One region of the Furfurilactobacillus rossiae genome, then DNA from elsewhere that is predicted to be linked to it. Evidence: a T-box and tRNA genes for the amino acid it is inferred to sense, from the RefSeq annotation. Region 1 holds a T-box; the other holds one or more tRNA genes.
What was found. The T-box of region 1 lies ahead of leuS (leucine--tRNA ligase). A T-box ahead of a tRNA ligase gene usually reads a tRNA of that ligase, here a tRNA-Leu.
Positions count from the first base shown of each region.

Region 1 (9,664 bases):
GCTGGCTGTTTTATTATTGCAGCAGTTGGGTTATGGCTATTCATCCGCCAAGAACGTCGTGCCAGTGATCCGATTATCGATCTCAGTTTATTTAGCAACCGGACGTTTGTGATTCAAAATGGTGTAGCTGCACTCATTTCTGGTTTTCTGATTTGTTTTAACGTTTATATTCCAACGTGGACCCAGGGATTATTAGGACTGCAGGCCGCTCAAGCGGGGTTTGCGGTTACGCCAAGTTCAGTGATGTGGATCGTCGGTTCATTTATCGCAGGTCGGGTCATCGGCAAGTTACGGCCACAAAAAATTTTGTTTGCCAGTATTACAACCGTGTTAATTGGCGCAATTATCTTGGTTCTACTGCCAGGGCAAACACCATTCTGGGGATTTTTACTGATTTCAGCGGAACTCGGCGTTGGTTTTGGGTTAACCATCACTAGTACCACGGTGACAACACAACACTTAGTTGATCCAGCGATTATTGGGATGGCGACATCCTTCAATACCCTGGCCCGGAGCTTGGCACAAACAATTATGTTAGCCGTTTACGGTATTGTCATGAATGCAACGTTGGCTCATGGTGTGGCACAACATCACGACATCAATTTACGCATGCTTAACGCATTGATTAATCCGCACACGGCGAAAAATTTACCAGTTGCATTATTACCAACTTTGCGGCGTGTATTGGCTAATGGTGTTCATAACGTATTCTTAGTGGCATTATTGCTAGTCATTGTTGCACTACTGGTCAACGCCCTGGATCACCGAAAAATAAGATAAAAATGTTTAACAATTAAGTGTATCGATATTTATTTCTTGAAATTGCTTTTTTTTGATTACTCTATGGGAACAATATGTTATGCTTTCAACAGTTAAACGGATTGTTGAATTGGGTGGAAACATGACAGAAAAAAAGCAAGACTTAGAGTTAATGCAAGGCTACATTGAAGAATACTTGTTTGTGGGCAAGTATTTAAACGAATTTGCCTCCGGACCAGCGAGTGATTTTGGAATGTCGTTTGATCAATGGTTGATTTTGACTGAAATTGCGCAGGCAGAAACACTGTTAAGCGTAATGGATCTGGCCGACATGCACCGTGTTACTCGGAGTGCAATTTCCCGTCAAGTTGCGGGATTACTTAAACAAGACTATGTCTACGAGGAAGATGACATGGCTGACCGTCGTCACAAGACACTTCACTTAACGCCTAAGGGTAGTGAAGTTGAGACTAAATTATGGGATGTTGCACAGGACCGTTTCAAGGGTTGGCTGGACGTTTTTGGTCGCGGTAAATTCCAAGAGACACTTGATTTCATTCGTGATTTCGAAGAAAAAATCGTGCAACGTGATCGTTGGGGGTCACGAATCAAGAAGTCTCACGAAGGTTGATTGCTAAGCATTAAAATAAGGTCGTTGATGGTAACTAATGGATTAGTTATCGTCAACGACCTTATTTATCGTTTTGCATGAATCGAAGTTGTTTTGAAAAAGAGGTATCGTGACATGAGTAATTCGGACCAGGCGAGGGCGCTTCCGGCCAAAACATCACTAGGAAAATGAACACCGAGGTACACGCGACTGAGACAAATAGTAATAATGAGTAATGTTAGGAGTGTGTTAAAAGCGGCCCGTAAATGCAACCGGTCAACATACAGATTACACAGAATAATCAGTGAGCCATACATCAACGTGACATTCATTGAGTGACCACTAGGAAAACTAAATCCTCCAGCGGCCACTAAATGCGTAATGATTGGTCGTGGTCGTTCAACCAAGCTTTTAAGAATCGTATTTACAGCAAGTGCAAATACGCCAACGTTAACAAAGAAGAAAACAGCGCCTTGATATTTCTTTCGCCACCAGAGGCCGAGTGAAAAGACGACCATCACGATCATAGTAAATTTTACATTGCCGAGCCTTGTTATATTGCGAAAGAACCACGTTCGTTCCTCAGTCACTGGGTGGCGGACAATATGGGTGCCGAATTGATCGAGTTGATGCAGCCAGCTTGCATCCGTTACGACACCGGCTAATAGGATTAGAAAAATAATAAAACAAATAATGGCAACGAGATTTCTGACGCGTTGCCAGTGTGTTTGTGACAAAACAAAGATAGTGATGACCTCCGAAGTTGTTTTAAAGCCAGTATAGCATTCATTCTCAAGCGGATGCTGACTTGTAATGTCACGCGTATTTTGCTATGCTATGAACAATATTTTAACAAGTAAAAGTGACGGATTAGTAGTTGTGTCGTGATCTTAAGCGAGCTGACAGGTGGTGCGAGTCAGTGTTGACGACAGAATGAACTCACCGATAATCACTAAGATGGTGAACGGCGTTATCATAACGCCAGTAGCTATTTTCGTTTGTCAGCGTTACCGACCTTAAGTGTTTACCATAATTGTTGTGGTAAGAAGATAGGTGGTACCGCGATCCGCATCGTCCTATCGGTTGTCGTTATTGATGTAACAGTGACGATAATCGACAGGGCGTTTTTTATTTGTTAATTAATTTTTTCTGGGAGGGCAAAACATGCCATACGATCATACAAAAATTGAAAAAAAGTGGCAAAAATTTTGGTCAAAGAACGATACGTTTAAAACGCCAGACTTTTCCGATAAGCCAAAATATTACGCATTAGATATGTTCCCTTATCCATCCGGTCAGGGACTGCATGTTGGTCATCCAGAAGGTTACACTGCAACGGATGCCATGAGCCGAATGAAGCGGATGCAGGGATACAATGTGTTACATCCAATGGGTTGGGATGCTTTTGGACTGCCAGCGGAACAGTATGCACTGAAAACCGGTCATAATCCCAAAGGCTTTACTGACCAAAATATCGACGTCTTCCGTAAGCAGGTTAAATCGCTGGGCTTTTCTTATGACTGGGATCGCGAAGTCAACACGACAGATCCTTCATACTACAAGTGGACACAGTGGATTTTTGAACAGTTGTACAAACGTGGTTTGGCCTACGAAGACGAAATCATGGTTAACTGGGCCCCTGACTTTATGGGTGGCACTGTTGTTGCCAATGAGGAAGTCGTTGATGGTAAAACAGAACGTGGTGGTTATCCCGTTTACCGTGTCCCAATGCGGCAGTGGGTGTTGAAGATTACAGCTTACGCTGACCGCTTGCTGGATGACCTAGATGATCTTGACTGGCCTGAAAGCATCAAAGAGCAACAACGAAACTGGATTGGTCGCTCAGAAGGTGCCAGTGTTCAGTTCGCTGTTGACGGTCATGAAGGCACGAAGATCGAAGTGTTCACTACCCGTCCTGATACGATGTTTGGTGTTTCTTATCTTGTGCTGGCGCCGGAATACGATCTTGTCGACCAGATTACAACGCCTGACCAAAAGGCTGCCGTTGATGCTTACCGTAAACAAATCGAGTCCAAGTCAGATTTGGAACGGACGGATTTGAACAAGGATAAAACCGGGGTCTTCACCGGTGCTTACGGGATTAACCCAGTTAACGGTGAACAGGTGCCAATTTGGATTGCCGACTATGTATTGGCTTCATACGGTACTGGTGCCGTAATGGCTGTGCCAGCGCATGACCCACGTGACTATGAGTTTGCTACCAAATTCAGTTTGCCAATCAAACCTGTTATTGAAGGTGGCGACTTGGATAAGGAAGCCTTTACCGGCGATGGTACGCACATCAACTCTGGCTTCTTGAACGGGATGGATAAGAAAACGGCCATCTCAGCAGCGATTGACTGGCTAACTGAGCATGATGCCGGTGCCAAAAAGGTCAACTACCGTTTGCGGGATTGGATTTTCAGTCGCCAACGTTACTGGGGTGAACCAATTCCAGTGATTCACTGGGATGATGGTGAAACAACCTTAGTTCCAGAAGATCAGTTACCACTAACACTGCCTGACACGGACCAGCTGGAACCATCTGGAACTGGTGAAAGTCCACTTGCTAACATTGACGATTGGGTCAACGTTACGGATGAAAATGGCCGGCATGGTAAACGTGACACGAACACGATGCCACAGTGGGCCGGTTCATCATGGTACTTCTTGCGTTATATCGATCCACATAATGACAAGGCTTTGGCAGACCCTGAAAAATTGAAGTACTGGTTGCCTGTTGATTTGTACATCGGCGGTGCGGAACATGCCGTGCTTCACTTGCTGTATGCCCGTTTCTGGCACAAGGTTCTTTATGATCTCGGTGTTGTGCCAACAAAGGAACCATTCCATAAGTTGGTTAACCAGGGGATGATTCTTGGTGACAATCACGAAAAAATGTCGAAATCTAAAGGGAACGTTATTAATCCTGATGAAATCGTTGAAAAATACGGTGCTGATACGCTTCGTTTGTACGAAATGTTCATGGGACCTTTGGAAGAATCCAAGCCATGGAGTGAAGACGGCATCAATGGTTCATACAAGTGGATTCAACGCGTTTGGCGTTTGCTGATTGATGAAAACAATCATCTGCGTGATCGTGTAACAACGATCAATGATGGCAAACTGGACAAGGTGTACAACGAAACGGTCAAGAAGGTCACGGAAGACTACAGCCGGATGCACTTTAACACAGCCATTTCTCAAATGATGGTCTTTGTTAATGAAGCCCACAAGGTTGATGATCTACCAGTTGAGTACATGGAAGGCTTCATCAAGATGTTGTCGCCATTGGTTCCTCACGTTGCTGAAGAATTGTGGAGCTACTTCCATGAATCTGACACCATCAGTTACCAGCCTTGGCCAACTTATGATGCTAGCAAACTAGTAGAGGCCACGATTGAAGTGGTTCTGCAGGTTAATGGTAAAGTTAAGAGTCATGCCACAGTTGATAAAGATATCAGCAAGGATGATTTGGAAAAGATCGCGATGGCTGACGAGCACATGCAAAAGGCCATTGATGGCAAAACGGTTCGTAAAACGATCGTTGTGCCGGGCAAGTTGGTTAACGTGGTTGCTAATTAGCGTCGTCTTAATGTAAATAATGTGTCACTAATTGTTTTTTGGTGTTAAGCCAACAATTAGTGACATTTTTTGTTGAATTAGATGCGACAATCTCGGTATAATCAATGGTATTACTGCGTTTTACGTGGCTTTAGTGTTGGCCTCGAAGTAACAAGTATCAGGCAATTCAGTTACTGAGTGGCACTAGTCAATAGTATGTCGGCATGTTAGGTTTTCAATTTTCGACCATTAACTAAGGTTCATTAAAGCTTGGTTTAATAATGGCATTTAAGGTGTTTGAAATTGCTACAACGCGGTACACTAATAGTTTAAGAAAACAATTTACGCATGTTGGAAACTATCCAAATCGAAAAAAGAATTGAGAGTTTTTATGTCAAAGGAAGATCCACAAAACGAAAATATTCAGGCAATTCCGACCAGAAAGCAGTATCGGCGGCGCCAACGTCGTGAAGCATTACTAAGCAAACTGCATTTGCAGGGGGGCCAATCGGAAGTTTCTTCAATGGCCGATTCAACAGCAACAGTTAGCCCTCAGAATGAATCAGTTACTGCATCCACGAGTCACATTTCCGACAGTGATATGGTTGCTGATTCGACTGCTGCAGTATCGAATCTTACACAGTTGAAGTCGAGCGCACAGGACAAACATGTTGCTGACAGTGCTCAATCTGAAATTGTTGAAGAAAACACAAGTGCAGCATCTGATGTGAAAGCCGAATTGCAATCACAGGCTCAATCAGAGACTGAACTCGAACGTGAGGTTGAGAAAGAAGAAAAGCCACTTCACTTAGTTTCGAGTCGTTGGACGGCTTATCCTGATTCATCAGCAGAGTCGGCGATGGCTAATACTGATGAGGATACGCGTAATGCTGAGGGTTCCCAAGCGGTTCCTTTAGAACGGACCATTCCTGTTGTCCATGAAGAAACAACATTTGCTCAAACGAAAGACGATAGTAGCGACAGCGAAGATCTCGGTGAGATTGTTGAACGACCGGGATTTGAATCGGGAGCCGTATCTGACCAAGAGCAGATTCTGCGTGGTACAGGATGGATGACGGCAGCCAGCATCACATCGCGAGTATTAGGCGCGCTGTACATTATTCCGTGGGTTGCTTGGTTTGGCACATTTTACAATCAGGCCAACGCGCTGTTTTCAAAAGGATATAACGTATACTCCATTGTCTTAATGATTTCTACTGCTGGGATTCCAGCAGCCATTTCTAAGTTGATTGCCCACTATAATGCTTTGAATGAGTATGGGGTCGGCTACCGTTTGTTCAAACGTGGCTTATTACTATCACTGGTTACGGGATTAGTGGCTGCTGCGTTGCTGTGGTTTATGGCACCAACGCAATCACTAACTACTGGTGATCCAAACGTCATCCCAGTATTACGGTCATTGACCCTTGCGGTGTTTGTTTTCCCAACATTATCGATGATGCGGGGGATGTTCCAGGGATATCACATGATGGCACCGAGCGCGATTTCTCAGTTTGTGGAACAAGTCGTACGAGTCATTTATATGTTATTAACGGCCTATCTGATTATGCAGGTTGGGTCGGCACCAGCACACAATTGGCCACGTGCTGTTGTCCAGTCGACATTTGCGGCAGGGCTGGGGGCTGTTGCTGGTATTGCCGTATTAATTTATGAAATGTGGCGTCATCGTCAGTATTTCCATAAAAAGATTGAAAACGCCAAGGGCGGCTTGGTCATTACAACTGGTCAACTGCTAAAACAGATTATCTGGCAGGCAATTCCGTTTACCATTGTGCCAAGTGCCATTGCTATTTATCAGTTATTTGATCAGGTCACGTTCTTTAGAATCATGCACGTGACTTCAAACTTAAGCTATGCCGTTCAAAACACGCTGTATGCTTACTTTGATTTCAATGCCAACAAAATCATTATGATTACAGTATCGTTAGCCTCCGCGTTAGCGGCCACTGCAATCCCGATGTTAACTGAAGCACATACGCTAAAGGATAGTGCTTCGACTAGTCGGCAGATCAACTTTACGTTAGAACTATTCAGCTTCATCATGATCCCATCTGCCTTGGGGATGGCTGCTATTTCTGTGCCACTCTACACATTCTTTTACCATTACTCACTGGCCGGTTCATTAATTCTTGAATTTTCATCGTATTTATCTGTTTTGTTTGGTTTATTTACAGTGTTGTCGACAATTATGCAAGGCGTTGATCAAAATAAGGCAGTTATCTGGTATATGGTGGTTGGTTTGATTGTCAAAATGGTACTCCAATTTCCAATGGTGGCATTGGCACAACCATTAGGACCGTTGGCTGCAACGTTGATTGGCTTCACTGTTTCCAGTGTACTAATCTTACGTAATTTGAACCGGCATTTTGATATCGACTGGGATGGTCTTTTACATCGACTCAATCAAATTATTGTGTTCTCGTTAGTTACGTATATTGTGGCCCGATTATCTGTTTGGGGTATCGATCACGTTATGAACACGCAGTTCAAAGTAACGGCGTTCATTGAATTGTTGATTTCTGTTGTTCTCGGTGGTGGTGCATATGCTTACCTTAGTTTGCGGTTTAGACTGGCAGATAAAATGCTTGGTAGCCGGGTGGAACGGATTCGCACGCGTTTTCACATTAAATAATTGATAGTTTCGGAGGTAACATTGTGTCCAAAGGCATTCGCTTAGATAAATACTTGAAAGAAATGCGGGTGGCAACGCGTAGTGAAGCGCACACGCTTATCCGTGATGGACACGTTGAAGTTAATGGCAATGTTGCTAAACAAGCACGTCAATCGATTGATCCGAATCATGATAATGTTTTAGTCGGTGGTCAACGTGTTGTCTACCAACGTTATTTTTACTTTTTGTTGAATAAACCTGTCGCAGTAGTGACAGCGACTACAGATAAGGCAGCACAAACAGTAATGGATCTGTTTAATAAAGCTGACTATCGTGATGATTTGTTCCCGGTCGGACGTTTGGATAAAGATACAACTGGGGCATTGCTGATTACGAATAATGGTGAGTTAGGGCATCGGTTGACCAATCCTAAACATCACGTGACGAAAGTTTATCAGGCCATTGTGACTGGAACGCTGACTGAAGATGATGTTGCCCAAGTTGCAGCAGGTGTTACGTTAAAAGACGGTACAGTGCTGAAACCGGCTGATATGAAATTGGGCGCATATGACTCAGTATTGGATCAAACAACGATTCAGCTTACCTTGACAGAAGGTAAGTACCATCAGGTCAAACGGATGGTTGGTAGCTTTGGACAACGGGTCGTGCGGCTGGAACGCTTATCATTTGGGCCGCTTAAACTGTCCACGGGATTGTTGCCGGGTCATTATCGGGCACTATCAGAGGATGAAGTTAACGCGCTTAAGGCAGCGGCTGACCTCACTCAGGATTAAATCAATAAAAAAATGAGCATCACTTTGACCTGCCAAGAATTGGCGGTTGAGTGATGCTCTTTTTTTATATTTTAGTAGATTGGGGTAACGAGTATTGTTTCATATACCAAGGAATTTCTTCGCTGATTTGTGTCGGTAGAACAACGTAGGCGTTGTGCGCCAAGTCGTCAGCAATCTGGCTATGAATATAAACGGCTGACAAGACGGCATTGAGTTGGTCCGCAAATTGAGCAGCGAAGCCACCAACCATGCCAGCCAGAGTGTCACCCATTCCGCCAGTGGCCATTGCAGGTGTGCCACCAGGATTCTCAAAAATTTGGTGGCCAGCGTAGACTTGAGTATGATGTTTTTTAAGGACAACAATGCCACCAAGTTTTGCGACAGCTTGTTGATTATTGTCTGGGGTTTGATCCTTGATTGTGATGCCGGATAACCGTTGCCATTCCATTTCGTGAGGTGTGAACACAAGTTTAGCGTTTGGCAATGGCAGATCGTGTTTGGCCACTAAATCGATGGCAGAACCGTCAATTGTGAGTGATTGTTGTGGTTGAACGGTCGCAAACACGCGTCTAAGGGCAGTTAACCCCGCTTCATCTGAACCGAGTCCAGGGCCGACAACGATACTGTTGGCGTTACTGATCAATTCGGTTAGGGTTGTCTCATCGTGAAAATCGGTCACCATTGCTTCCGGCATACGGGCGTGTAACGCTGTGATATTAACGGGATCGGTCAGTGTTGTGGTCAAGCCAGCGCCGGAATAGATGCCAGCAGTTGTTGCCATGATGATGGCGCCGCCAAATTGAGCATTACCGCCGACTAAAGTTAACCTGCCGTATGTGCCCTTATGGCTATTTTCAGGACGTGGCTGAATTGTTTGACGTAAAATTGTTTCTGTTATTGGTTGAATGGACATAAGCAACCTCCTTGGTCCGCTTTCATAAAGTATAGCATGTCCTGGCAAAACAGCGGGCTAAAACAGGAGCCGTGAGAGGGTGGATATGCTAGACTATAACTAGTGCTTCAACCTTAATGAAGAAACGGAGAGACGATGCATGACTGATTGGAAAGCAGAAGTTGATAAACGAAAAGCGGATCTAATGACGGATCTGCAAACGATGTTGGAGGTGCCCAGTGTTCGTGATGACAGCAAAGCCACCGATGATGCACCTTTAGGCCCTGGTCCTAAGGCTGGCTTGGAAACGTTCTTGGGCATTGCTAAACGTGACGGCTTCCGCGTTAAAAATATTGATAACGTTGTTGGTTACGTTGAACTTGGTGATCCTGATGCAAAAGAAACATTGGCCG
Region 1 covers NZ_CP040586.1:1,105,099-1,114,762, forward strand. The annotation lists gene LROSL1_RS05160 (MDR family MFS transporter) at 1-780, shown strand, start outside; gene LROSL1_RS05165 (MarR family winged helix-turn-helix transcriptional regulator) at 860-1,390, shown strand; gene LROSL1_RS05170 (phosphatase PAP2 family protein) at 1,456-2,106, opposite strand; T-box leader at 2,226-2,451, shown strand; gene leuS (leucine--tRNA ligase) at 2,534-4,954, shown strand; gene LROSL1_RS05180 (putative polysaccharide biosynthesis protein) at 5,325-7,586, shown strand; gene LROSL1_RS05185 (pseudouridine synthase) at 7,622-8,359, shown strand; gene LROSL1_RS05190 (NAD(P)H-hydrate dehydratase) at 8,424-9,266, opposite strand; gene pepV (dipeptidase PepV) at 9,412-9,664, shown strand, end outside.

Region 2 (9,664 bases), 250 kb from region 1:
TATCACGGCTCAACTTCCGTCAGCTCGCCTTGCAAGGCAAAATTCCTGGTGTGCGTAAAGCTAGCTGGTAATGCGTTAGTTCAGCCCTTTTATATAAATGCGTTTTGACTAAAAACTGCCAGAATGATGAGTTTGCTCATCACTCTGGCAGTTTTGTTTGGTCTTTTATAGTAATTTATTCATCCGTTTTTGCTGAAAGGTCCAAACTCTTACGGATTTCATTGGTAACCCGTTGTTTCTCGCTTGAACTAACCACTTCAAACGACTGGCCATTAATCATCTGACCTTGTCCTTGCATGTGATCAGTGGTCATGTCCTTCGTGGAAGACCGATAGCTAGATGCAAGTTTAACCAAGTCAGAACTGGTTAAATCTGTTTGTGACTCATTAGCAATCGAGTTTAAGAAGCTAGGATTCAAAACCGTCTGAACAGAAATGGACTTTCTAAACAGCGCTTGGACAACTAACCGTTGACGTGTTTGACGCCCATAATCGTTTTGAGGATCATCATAACGCATCCGTGAGAACTTCAAGGCAGTTGAACCGTTCATGTGGTAGGTTTGTCCCTTTACGAAAGAGGCACCCTCATAGTTGAACGTTAACGGTGATGTAACCGTCACACCACCCACTTCATTAATCGCCTTTTCCAAACCACCCATGTTCAACAACGCATAGTAGTCAATTGGAATATTTAACAGATTCTGAACTGTCTTAATGGTTGTCCCAACACCACCATATGAGTACGCAGCGTTGATTTTAGCCGGTGAATCCTGAGGATAACCAGCAATATCTGTCATCGTGTCACGAGGTAAGCTGACAAGCAGCATCTTCTTAGTCCGTGGGTTGATGGTAGCAATCATGATCGTGTCGGTTCGACCTTTATCGGTTCGTCCCAAAGCACCGGTATCAGTTCCCAAGAACATAATTGAAATTGGCTTCTTACTCTTTAGCACTGACTGTGTGTCACGCGCCTTAGTAATTCCTGCCGATTTATAAGCTTTGTTGCTGGCTGAATTGATGTTGTGATAAGCCATTGCCCCAAAACCGACAATTGCTAACACTAAGACAATGACAATGCCCCAGAACCAGCGCCAAGGATGAAAGCGGTGACGGCCATTGCCACCCTTTTTATCACTCGTTGGTTGTTCATTATGGCGTTGCATTCTTGATGGTTCTTGATTTGGTTCGTTATCCATATTCGGGTCCCCCAAGGAATTAATTCTTCCTAATTACTCACGCCTACAGATTGTAAACCAAGTTTGTCCACAAGGCGAGAAATAACGGTAAACATTTACCGTTTATACCGCGATTTTAATTTTTTCTTATGAACACTTGCCTACTTAGTTGCGCAAACGCACTTTCAACCTTTTGTTTCGAATTATCTCGTTAGTCTGTTTGTGATTCCGTTACGTCGACCAGAAGCTCCGTTCCACTGGGACCGGTCTCAGCCTGCTCCGCAGTCTTCCACCTCGACTTTAAGCCTTCATAACCCGAAGTCTCAAAGCTCGTCCTGCCTGACTAAGCGGACTCAAAACGCCCACTAAGTCAGGATTTCACGGAACTCCGTTTCTGGTCGACTTCGCTTATGTACAAAGTGCTTAGCGAAAATGCTACATCAAATAACCTGCGGATTATCGCATGCTTCTGTTGATTAAGAACAAAATTACAAACTGAGCTGGAGGGCGTCAAAATTGAATGTAAGCCGTGAAAGTGGTGTTGATTCGGCGATTTTTCCGAATTTACAGCACAGGACGGCCGTGGAGACTCGGGGGCTCACGAGGCTTCGCGGCGAGGTGAAAGACTGTGGTCTACAGGCTTGAACCGGTCCCACGACTACGTTCAATTTTGACAACCGTAAGCATCGCTTAACCACTATGTTTACCAACGATAAAAATATCCGCTACCAAACAGACAAAGTGCTCGGCAGCGGATAGTTTCAATTAAAGTACAAATTAGTTTTCTTGAACAGTTGGGCGTAACAGAATCTCGTCGATACCAACATTTTCAGGTTGGTCAATGGCATAAAGAACTGCGTTTGCCAAATCTTCTGGGTCCAAGCCGATTTCTTCTTCACGAGCACGGGCCTTCTTTTGTAATTCAGGATCGCCAACAGTCTTCCATAATGCGGTGTTAACGTTACCTGGTGATACGATGGTTGAGCGAATCATGTTAGGACCTTCCTCTTGGCGAAGAGCATCCATGATAGCACGAAGCGCAAACTTAGTCCCTGAGTAAATGGCAGCGTTAGGGTTGATAACGTGACCGGCATTTGAGTCAGTTGCGATAAAGTGACCAAAACCTTGTTCCTTCATGATTGGCAATGCGGCAGCAATCCCGTACAGAACACCCATAACGTTAATTTGGAAAGCGCGTTCCCAATCTTCAACCTTCAAATCACGTAATGGTGAGTTAGGCATAACACCGGCATTGTTGTACATAACATCGATCTTGCCATACTTGTCGTGAGCTGCCTTAACAAAGTCAGCAACAGAACTCTTGTCGGTTACGTCAACAGTCTTATAAGCTGCTTCGCCACCATCTGCTTCAATATCTTCAACTTGTTTCTTCAACAGGTCTTCACGGCGGGCACCGATGAACAACTTGGCACCATGTGCAGCTAACTTCTTAGCAGTAGCAGCACCAATACCAGATGAAGCACCTGCAATAACAACAACTTTTCCTTTAACAGTCATAACTAAAATCGCTCCTTTTTTAATTGTATGCTAAGCCCGTTCCCGAGCTTCGGCATCACTCTATAGATTTTCCTTGATCTTGTTGATAATATCTTCGTATTCTGAATCGGTTAACTTCTTAGGGTTTTCAGGGTTATTAACGAAGGCATCGTTCCAATCACTGTCGCCAGGCTTCTTTGGCACAACGTGAACGTGCAAGTGAGAAACCGTGTCGCCATAAGTTCCGTAGTTAATTTTACCAGGGTTAACGGCTTTCTCAACAGCCTCGGCTGCGTGTGCAACGTCATCGTAGAATTCGTGACGTTCAACATCAGTCAATTGGAATGGTTCGTCAACGTGCCAGTTCAAAACAACCGCGACACGACCAAGGTGTGTTTGGTCACGTGCTAAATAAACTGTGGCAACATGCAATGATTCGATTTCAATGTAATTTGCATCAAGCTTTTCAGTATGAGCACAATACATACAATCTTTTTGGAAACGTTCAACCATGATAAAAACCTCTCTTTATTTAAAATATTTGATCACTAGTTAATTGGGTGGCTCTGTGTTTCTGCATCGGCAGTAACTTCTTCATCCGAAGTCTTTGCCGTTTGAGTCGCACTCTTACTTGAGTGCAAACTGAGAACGATCAAGCCGGTAATAATCAACGCACCAGCTAAGAAGTACATCCCCACCGTTGTGCTACCAGTGGCGCTCTTTAACCAACCAATTGCATATGGTCCAAAGAAACCACCAAAGTTACCAACAGCGTTCACAATACCTAATCCAACGGCAGCAATCCGAGGATCAACCGTCGTGGTGATTGCCCAGTAAGGACCGGAGTATGCGTAAACCCCAATGGCAGACAGGCAAATGAAACCAACGGACATAACAGGAACAGATGTGGTTAATGCGGCACCGATAAATCCAAGGCCACCAAGCAATGCACCACCGGCAGTATGCCAGATTCGTTCACCACTACGGTCAGACCACTGACCGTTGATAACTAACGCAACTGCACCAAGCAGGTAAGGAATAGCACTAATCAAACCAACTTGCATTGTAGTCAAGCTGCTTGATAAGGACTTAACCATTTGTGGCATCCAGAATGTAATCCCGTACAAACCGATACAGTAGAAGAAGTTAATCCCAGTCATCTTCCAAATCTTAGCGTCCTTGAAGGCGTCAACAAATGGTGCCTTGATGACTTTCTTTTCACTTTCCTGCTTAACATCATCGGCAAGTGCTTTTTCCAACCAGCTCTTTTCGTCGGCTGTCAGCCACTTAGCAGTATTAGGTTTGTCAGCCAAGAAGAAGACGGTGTAAACACCCATTAAAATGGCAGGAATCCCAATGATAATGAATAACCAACGCCAGCCTTCAAGGTTTAAAGCCATGTGAACCTGAGTGATAATCCAAGTTGCAACTGGCGCACCAATTGAGTTTGCCACTGGCGGCGCAACCATGAATGCTGCAATGGCCCGTGCACGATCTTTACTGCGAATCCAGTACGTAATGTAAAGGGTCATGCCTGGGAACAAACCAGCTTCGGAAACACCGAGTAGGAACCGTAGCACAATCAGCATTGGTACACTGGCAACAAACCCAGTTACCAAGGTAACAGTTCCCCAGAAAACCAAGATAAATGCCATCCAACGACGAGCACCAATTTTTTCCAGCATCATGTTGCCAGGAATTCCAAACAGGAAGTAACCAATGAAGAAGATTCCGGCGATAAACCCATATGTGGTTGCAGTCAAACCTAAATCTTTATCCATCCCTCCAATGGAAGCGTACGTGATACTACTTCGATCCAAAAAGGCAATAAAGTAAATGATAAAAAGATATGGTAGTATATGCCATGTTACCTTTTTAAGAGCGCTTTGCTTAGCCTCTGTCATCATTAACACATCCTCACGCATGTAATATTTTATATTCTTGTGAAAACTTTTTCATGAAGTCGCTAGCTATCCTTCGCTTTCATAAAACATTATAGGGTAGCTTAAGCGCTTACATTTTGCCCTAATTTGCTCAATTTATGGAATTTATCACACTAAACTCATCAGGAGGAAAACCATGTCAGAAGTTCGTGACCTTCAGCTCAAAGTCTTATGGCTCAGCGGTCGCCTGTATCATCGCCATGAAATCGTCGAACCACACCAGCATGATTTTGCACAAGTCCAGTTAGTCCTTAGTGGACAGGAGTATACTGATCTAACACAGTCTAACGGGGACGATTCAGTTTCGGTAAGTGTGTTTGCAACCCAACTTGTCTTTATTCCGCCATACACAACACATTCATTTCACTTCGAACACGAAACAGTTGTTCTCGACGTTAAGTTTGACCTTCAGGCCGACATTGCCGGATTAATTGAAAAAAACGCCAGCCAACATATTTTCGATGTTGAGGACGTTTCTCCCTTTTATGCACTTTTAAACGAAGCCATTCCAGCAGAACAAAAACGATTTCCTGCTGCCGCTTTGCAACTAGATGTTGATTTCAAACAACTCTTACTGTCAACAATTTTCAAACAGCAACCGGCGGAGTCCAGCACGCACAACTTGGACCGACTTATTGATATCAATACTGATTTTCCACTATTAAAGTATCTACAAGATCATTATGCAGAGCCAATTCAGTTGCCTGAGCTAGCCGCCCACTTTAACTACAGCAAGAATTACCTTATCCGAATCTGCAAACGCGAAACTGGTCTCACGCCAATGAATCTATTGCAGCACATCCGTTTGAAACACGCCCAAAATTACTTGGAGTATACTGATTTAAGCGTTAACGATATTGCAATCAAAGTCGGGCTAGACGCTAATTACCTCACTAAGTCTTTCACTAAAACAATTGGTACCCACCCCATTGCCTATCGCAAACAAAGCCGCCAGGAACACGAACGTAACATCACATTGATGAACACGTTCAACCGGCAGTCACAGCCACAAATCAAAAATTCAGTTCAACATCCAATGGATTAACCATATTAAGGAGGCGGTTTTATTTGAAAGATCAAAATGGATGGCGTCGAAACCTAGCTGTACTCTGGCTGGGAACATTTATTGCCGGCATGGGTTTCAGTGAAATCATGCCGTTTTTATCACTGTACGTTGACCAGCTTGGCACTTTCACAAAGGGGCAGCTGACCATCTACAGTGGTGTTACATATGCGGTCACGTTTTTCGTTATTGCCGTAGTTTCACCATTATGGGGACAACTAGCTGACCGTAAAGGACGAAAACTGATGCTTCTGCGTTCAAGTGCAGGAATGGCGATCGTCATTGCCCTAATGGGGCTAGTTCATAATATCTGGATGTTGATTTTGCTGCGTTTCTTGCAAGGTCTCTGCGCAGGTTACATTCCTAACGCGAGTGCGCTGATTGCTACCGAAACACCAAAGGCAAAAAGCGGTAGTGCTCTTGGCATTTTAACTACCGGATATGTCAGTGGAAATTTGATTGGTCCAATTCTTGGTGGTGCACTAGCCGCCATCTTCTCTATTCGGATGACCTTCTTTATAACCGGTTTTCTGCTTGCAGTTGTCTTTTTTCTTAGTCTCTTTTTGGTTCATGAACATTTCACACCAATTCCACGAGCCAAGATGCAGTCAACCAAAGAAGTCTTTGCATCTTTCAAATCTGCTAGAGCAATCATCATACTGTTGATTTCTACCATGCTGATCCAAATGGGTAATAACTCAATCACACCGATTCTTAGTTTGTACGTTCGCGAATTAATGTCGCATACAGCTAATCTGACAATAGTTGCTGGTATTATCGCCGCTCTGCCTGGCATTTCAACTCTTGTATCAGCGCCGCAACTTGGGCGTTTAGGTGACCGCATCGGGACAGAAAAAGTCCTGATGGGTGGCTTTATCTTCGCCGTACTAATGTACTTCCCTCAAGGCTTTGTCAGCACCGTTGGCATGCTGGGCGTCCTGCGCTTTATGATTGGGATTTCGGATGGTGCCTTATTCCCTACCGTACAAACGTTGTTGGTCAAAAACTCTCCCGTTAACGTCACTGGGCGAGTGTTCAGTTGGAATCAATCATTTCAGGCACTTGGCAGTATGTTAGGTTCACTGCTTGGTGGCTTTGTTTCAAACTTATTTGATTACCGCGGTGTCTTTATCTTCACCGCCATCGCGCTTGCAGCGGATTTCTTACTTGTCTACATCGGTATTCCGTCCACCCGCTTTCATTTTCACGCCTCAAATTCGGAAAGTTCAAACTAGTTTTTTAAAAGGAGTTTTAATCATGGATAAACAAGACATCGAATTACTGCAGCAGGTTTACGCAACAGCAGACAAACTCGCACTAAGTACGTCATTAAATGATACTGCTGACGTTAAAGTAATTAATTTTGTCTGGTATGCCGATCAGCCAGATACACTGTATTTTTCCTCCGTTCGTGGCAGTAACGCGTTAGCAATTTACGCCAAGCACGCAGACGCGGCTCTGATTACCATTCCTCACGAAAGTGAAACCACAAATCCGTTTGTTCGCGCCCATCACGTTACCGTCACCCCATCTGACAAAACGATGGCTGATGACTTACTTCCCCGCTACTTAGAATTGGTGCCTAACTACCAGCACGTATGGGACGCCATTGGACCGCAACTTGTCGCATATGAAATCAAACTTCACGATGTTCAAGTGGATGCCGGTTTAGGCCAGCGAAAAATCAATCTCGTTTTTTAAAAACTCATCCACGACAAAAAAAGATCCTCGTAGTGAAATCATCACTACGAGGATCTTTTTAGACTGGTCAGCCTAGTTAACCAATCTGATTATGCGGCCACCGAGACTTGAACTCGGATGATCGAAGGGATCACAAGATCCTTAATCTTGCGCGTCTGCCAATTCCGCCATGGCCGCATCAACGAAAATAATTCTACCAGACATTCGCAGACTTGGCAATTACTCTTTGACATTCTCCCTGCATATTTCCGTTCAGCACCTATTTATCACCACGAAGCTGCTGCATAATTGGACCATCATTTGGCTGGGGATGCACGCCAAAGAGATCGAGGAAGAATGCCACAATTGGCAACCCAACAATCAGTCCCCAAACACCGAATATTTCTTCACTCACAATCAAGGTCATGAATGTCACAAAAATCGGTAAATCAGTAGCCGTAGCCATAAGACGTGGGTGCAAGAAGTAAGATTCAAAGAAGTGAATCACGATAACTAAGATAATCACTTCCACTACCCGCCAGATACCGCCACTAGCAAACGCAATCAACGTTAACGGCACCATTGAAATGAGCACCCCGGCAACAGGCACCAATCCAAGAATGAAGACAATGACGGCTAACACCATTAAACTTGGCATCTTTAGGAAAAATAAGCCGATGGTCATCAAAACCGTGTTAATTGAACAGATAATTAATTGTGTATCCACAACTGTTCCCAAAATAGTGACAAACTTGCGAACCAAGAAATAAACATTGGTGAAGAACTTTTTAAAACGGCTGTGTAAAAAGGCATCCCCAAAGCGCTTCATGCGGCCGTAAGACGCGGTAAAAATCAAGCTCAAGAAAATGGCGACACCCACATGTGAGAAGGCTGTGCCGACGCTTTCCAGTCCACGTAGCCCCGTTTCCAAAGCCGTTTGACCGTGTTTCATAATTTCACTACTATTGAGTGCTTTATTCACCCATGTGTCTAATTGCTTATCCCAAACTGGATGATCATTGATTGCTTTCATAATCAAATGCGGGATGCCAGAAAACTGGCTAGCCAAAGATGGTGCGGCGTAGGAGATAGCCAGTACAACTAAGCCAATCACCACCACATACACAATCAAAGTCGCCAGCACCTGACCGATGGGTAACCATTGTCGTAAACGAGTCGTCACTTTTAATGCTAAGAAAGAAAAAATCGTAATTAGCAAAATAATGGAGAGAAAGTGACGAAAACAAAACAACACAAAGATCAAAAACGCCAAGGTTAAATAAAGTTGAACGTCCTCTTTCTTAAGCCACTGATAAATTCGTTCCATACCCTACCCCCACATTCATCGATACGGCTATCATAGCGTATTCTGCCATACAGTGTACAATAGCCATTACGACATTCGAATTCTACAGACGAGTTTCACGGTTTCTTAAGATTCTTGAGTATAGGCTTCTGCCAAATTCAACCGGCCACCACAAATCCCGCATGCAAACCGCCGCGTATTGATTCGTCGACGCCGCGTGTATCGCTGACCGCACTTTTCACACTCATAAATATAGATGTGCCGTGATCGTGAGTGGACCGCCTGTCCTTGCCGATGTTTAGGTGCTGGTGCAAAACGACTGCCACCCACCTGTGCCAGCAAGGTTCGAAATTCCCGACTGCGGTGATTAAATGGCAATCCTGCCATCGATAAGTGATAGTGAACCAGCTCGTGCTTAATCACCCCTTCAAGGGTTTCCTCACCGAAATCAGTTAACATCTTCGGATTTATATCAATATGATGATCCCGAAGGTGGTAGCGGCCCCCCGTCGTTTGCAGTCGTGAATTGAACACGGCTTGATGTTTAAACGGCTTACCAAACTCCCGTGTGGAAATTTGCATGACCAACCGTTGCAACTCATCATTTGTCATTCATTTTCCTCCACAATTTCATCGCTCAATGAAAAACCACTCATCCCGATGTTCAGAATGAGCGGTTCATTTCTGTTAGCGTCATGTGCTACATTCTATACCCTTTACATACGTAAAAGAATTCAGATGTAACGTCACTAAGCGTTAGTTGCCATGATTGTCTGAATGAGACGAATGATTCGATCCATGGCTTCGTTTTGGTCAGCCTCTGCCTGAGCAAACTTCTCCGTGTCGACCGTGTGTTCCTTAACATTCAAACTGTCCGTCATCGTCTGGCAGGCATTGGCATAGGTATCATAAGCATGCTTAAGTGTCTGGTGCTTCCCCATGAAACGTGCAGGCGCTTGTAATTTTTTCAATTTATCGTTGTAGCTCAGATAACGGTCCGT
Region 2 covers NZ_CP040586.1:850,681-860,344, reverse strand. The annotation lists gene rpsN (30S ribosomal protein S14) at 1-71, shown strand, start outside; gene LROSL1_RS03975 (LCP family protein) at 176-1,195, opposite strand; gene LROSL1_RS03970 (SDR family oxidoreductase) at 1,952-2,692, opposite strand; gene LROSL1_RS03965 (HIT family protein) at 2,753-3,184, opposite strand; gene LROSL1_RS03960 (MFS transporter) at 3,220-4,575, opposite strand; gene LROSL1_RS03955 (AraC family transcriptional regulator) at 4,751-5,659, shown strand; gene LROSL1_RS03950 (multidrug efflux MFS transporter) at 5,683-6,912, shown strand; gene LROSL1_RS03945 (pyridoxamine 5'-phosphate oxidase) at 6,935-7,378, shown strand; tRNA gene LROSL1_RS03940 (tRNA-Leu) at 7,471-7,555, opposite strand; gene LROSL1_RS03935 (AI-2E family transporter) at 7,638-8,684, opposite strand; gene LROSL1_RS03930 (SprT family protein) at 8,790-9,275, opposite strand; gene LROSL1_RS03925 (hypothetical protein) at 9,413-9,664, opposite strand, start outside.
Region 2: it encodes a tRNA-Leu, which carries the amino acid that the T-box ahead of leuS (leucine--tRNA ligase) is inferred to sense. The anticodon was not compared.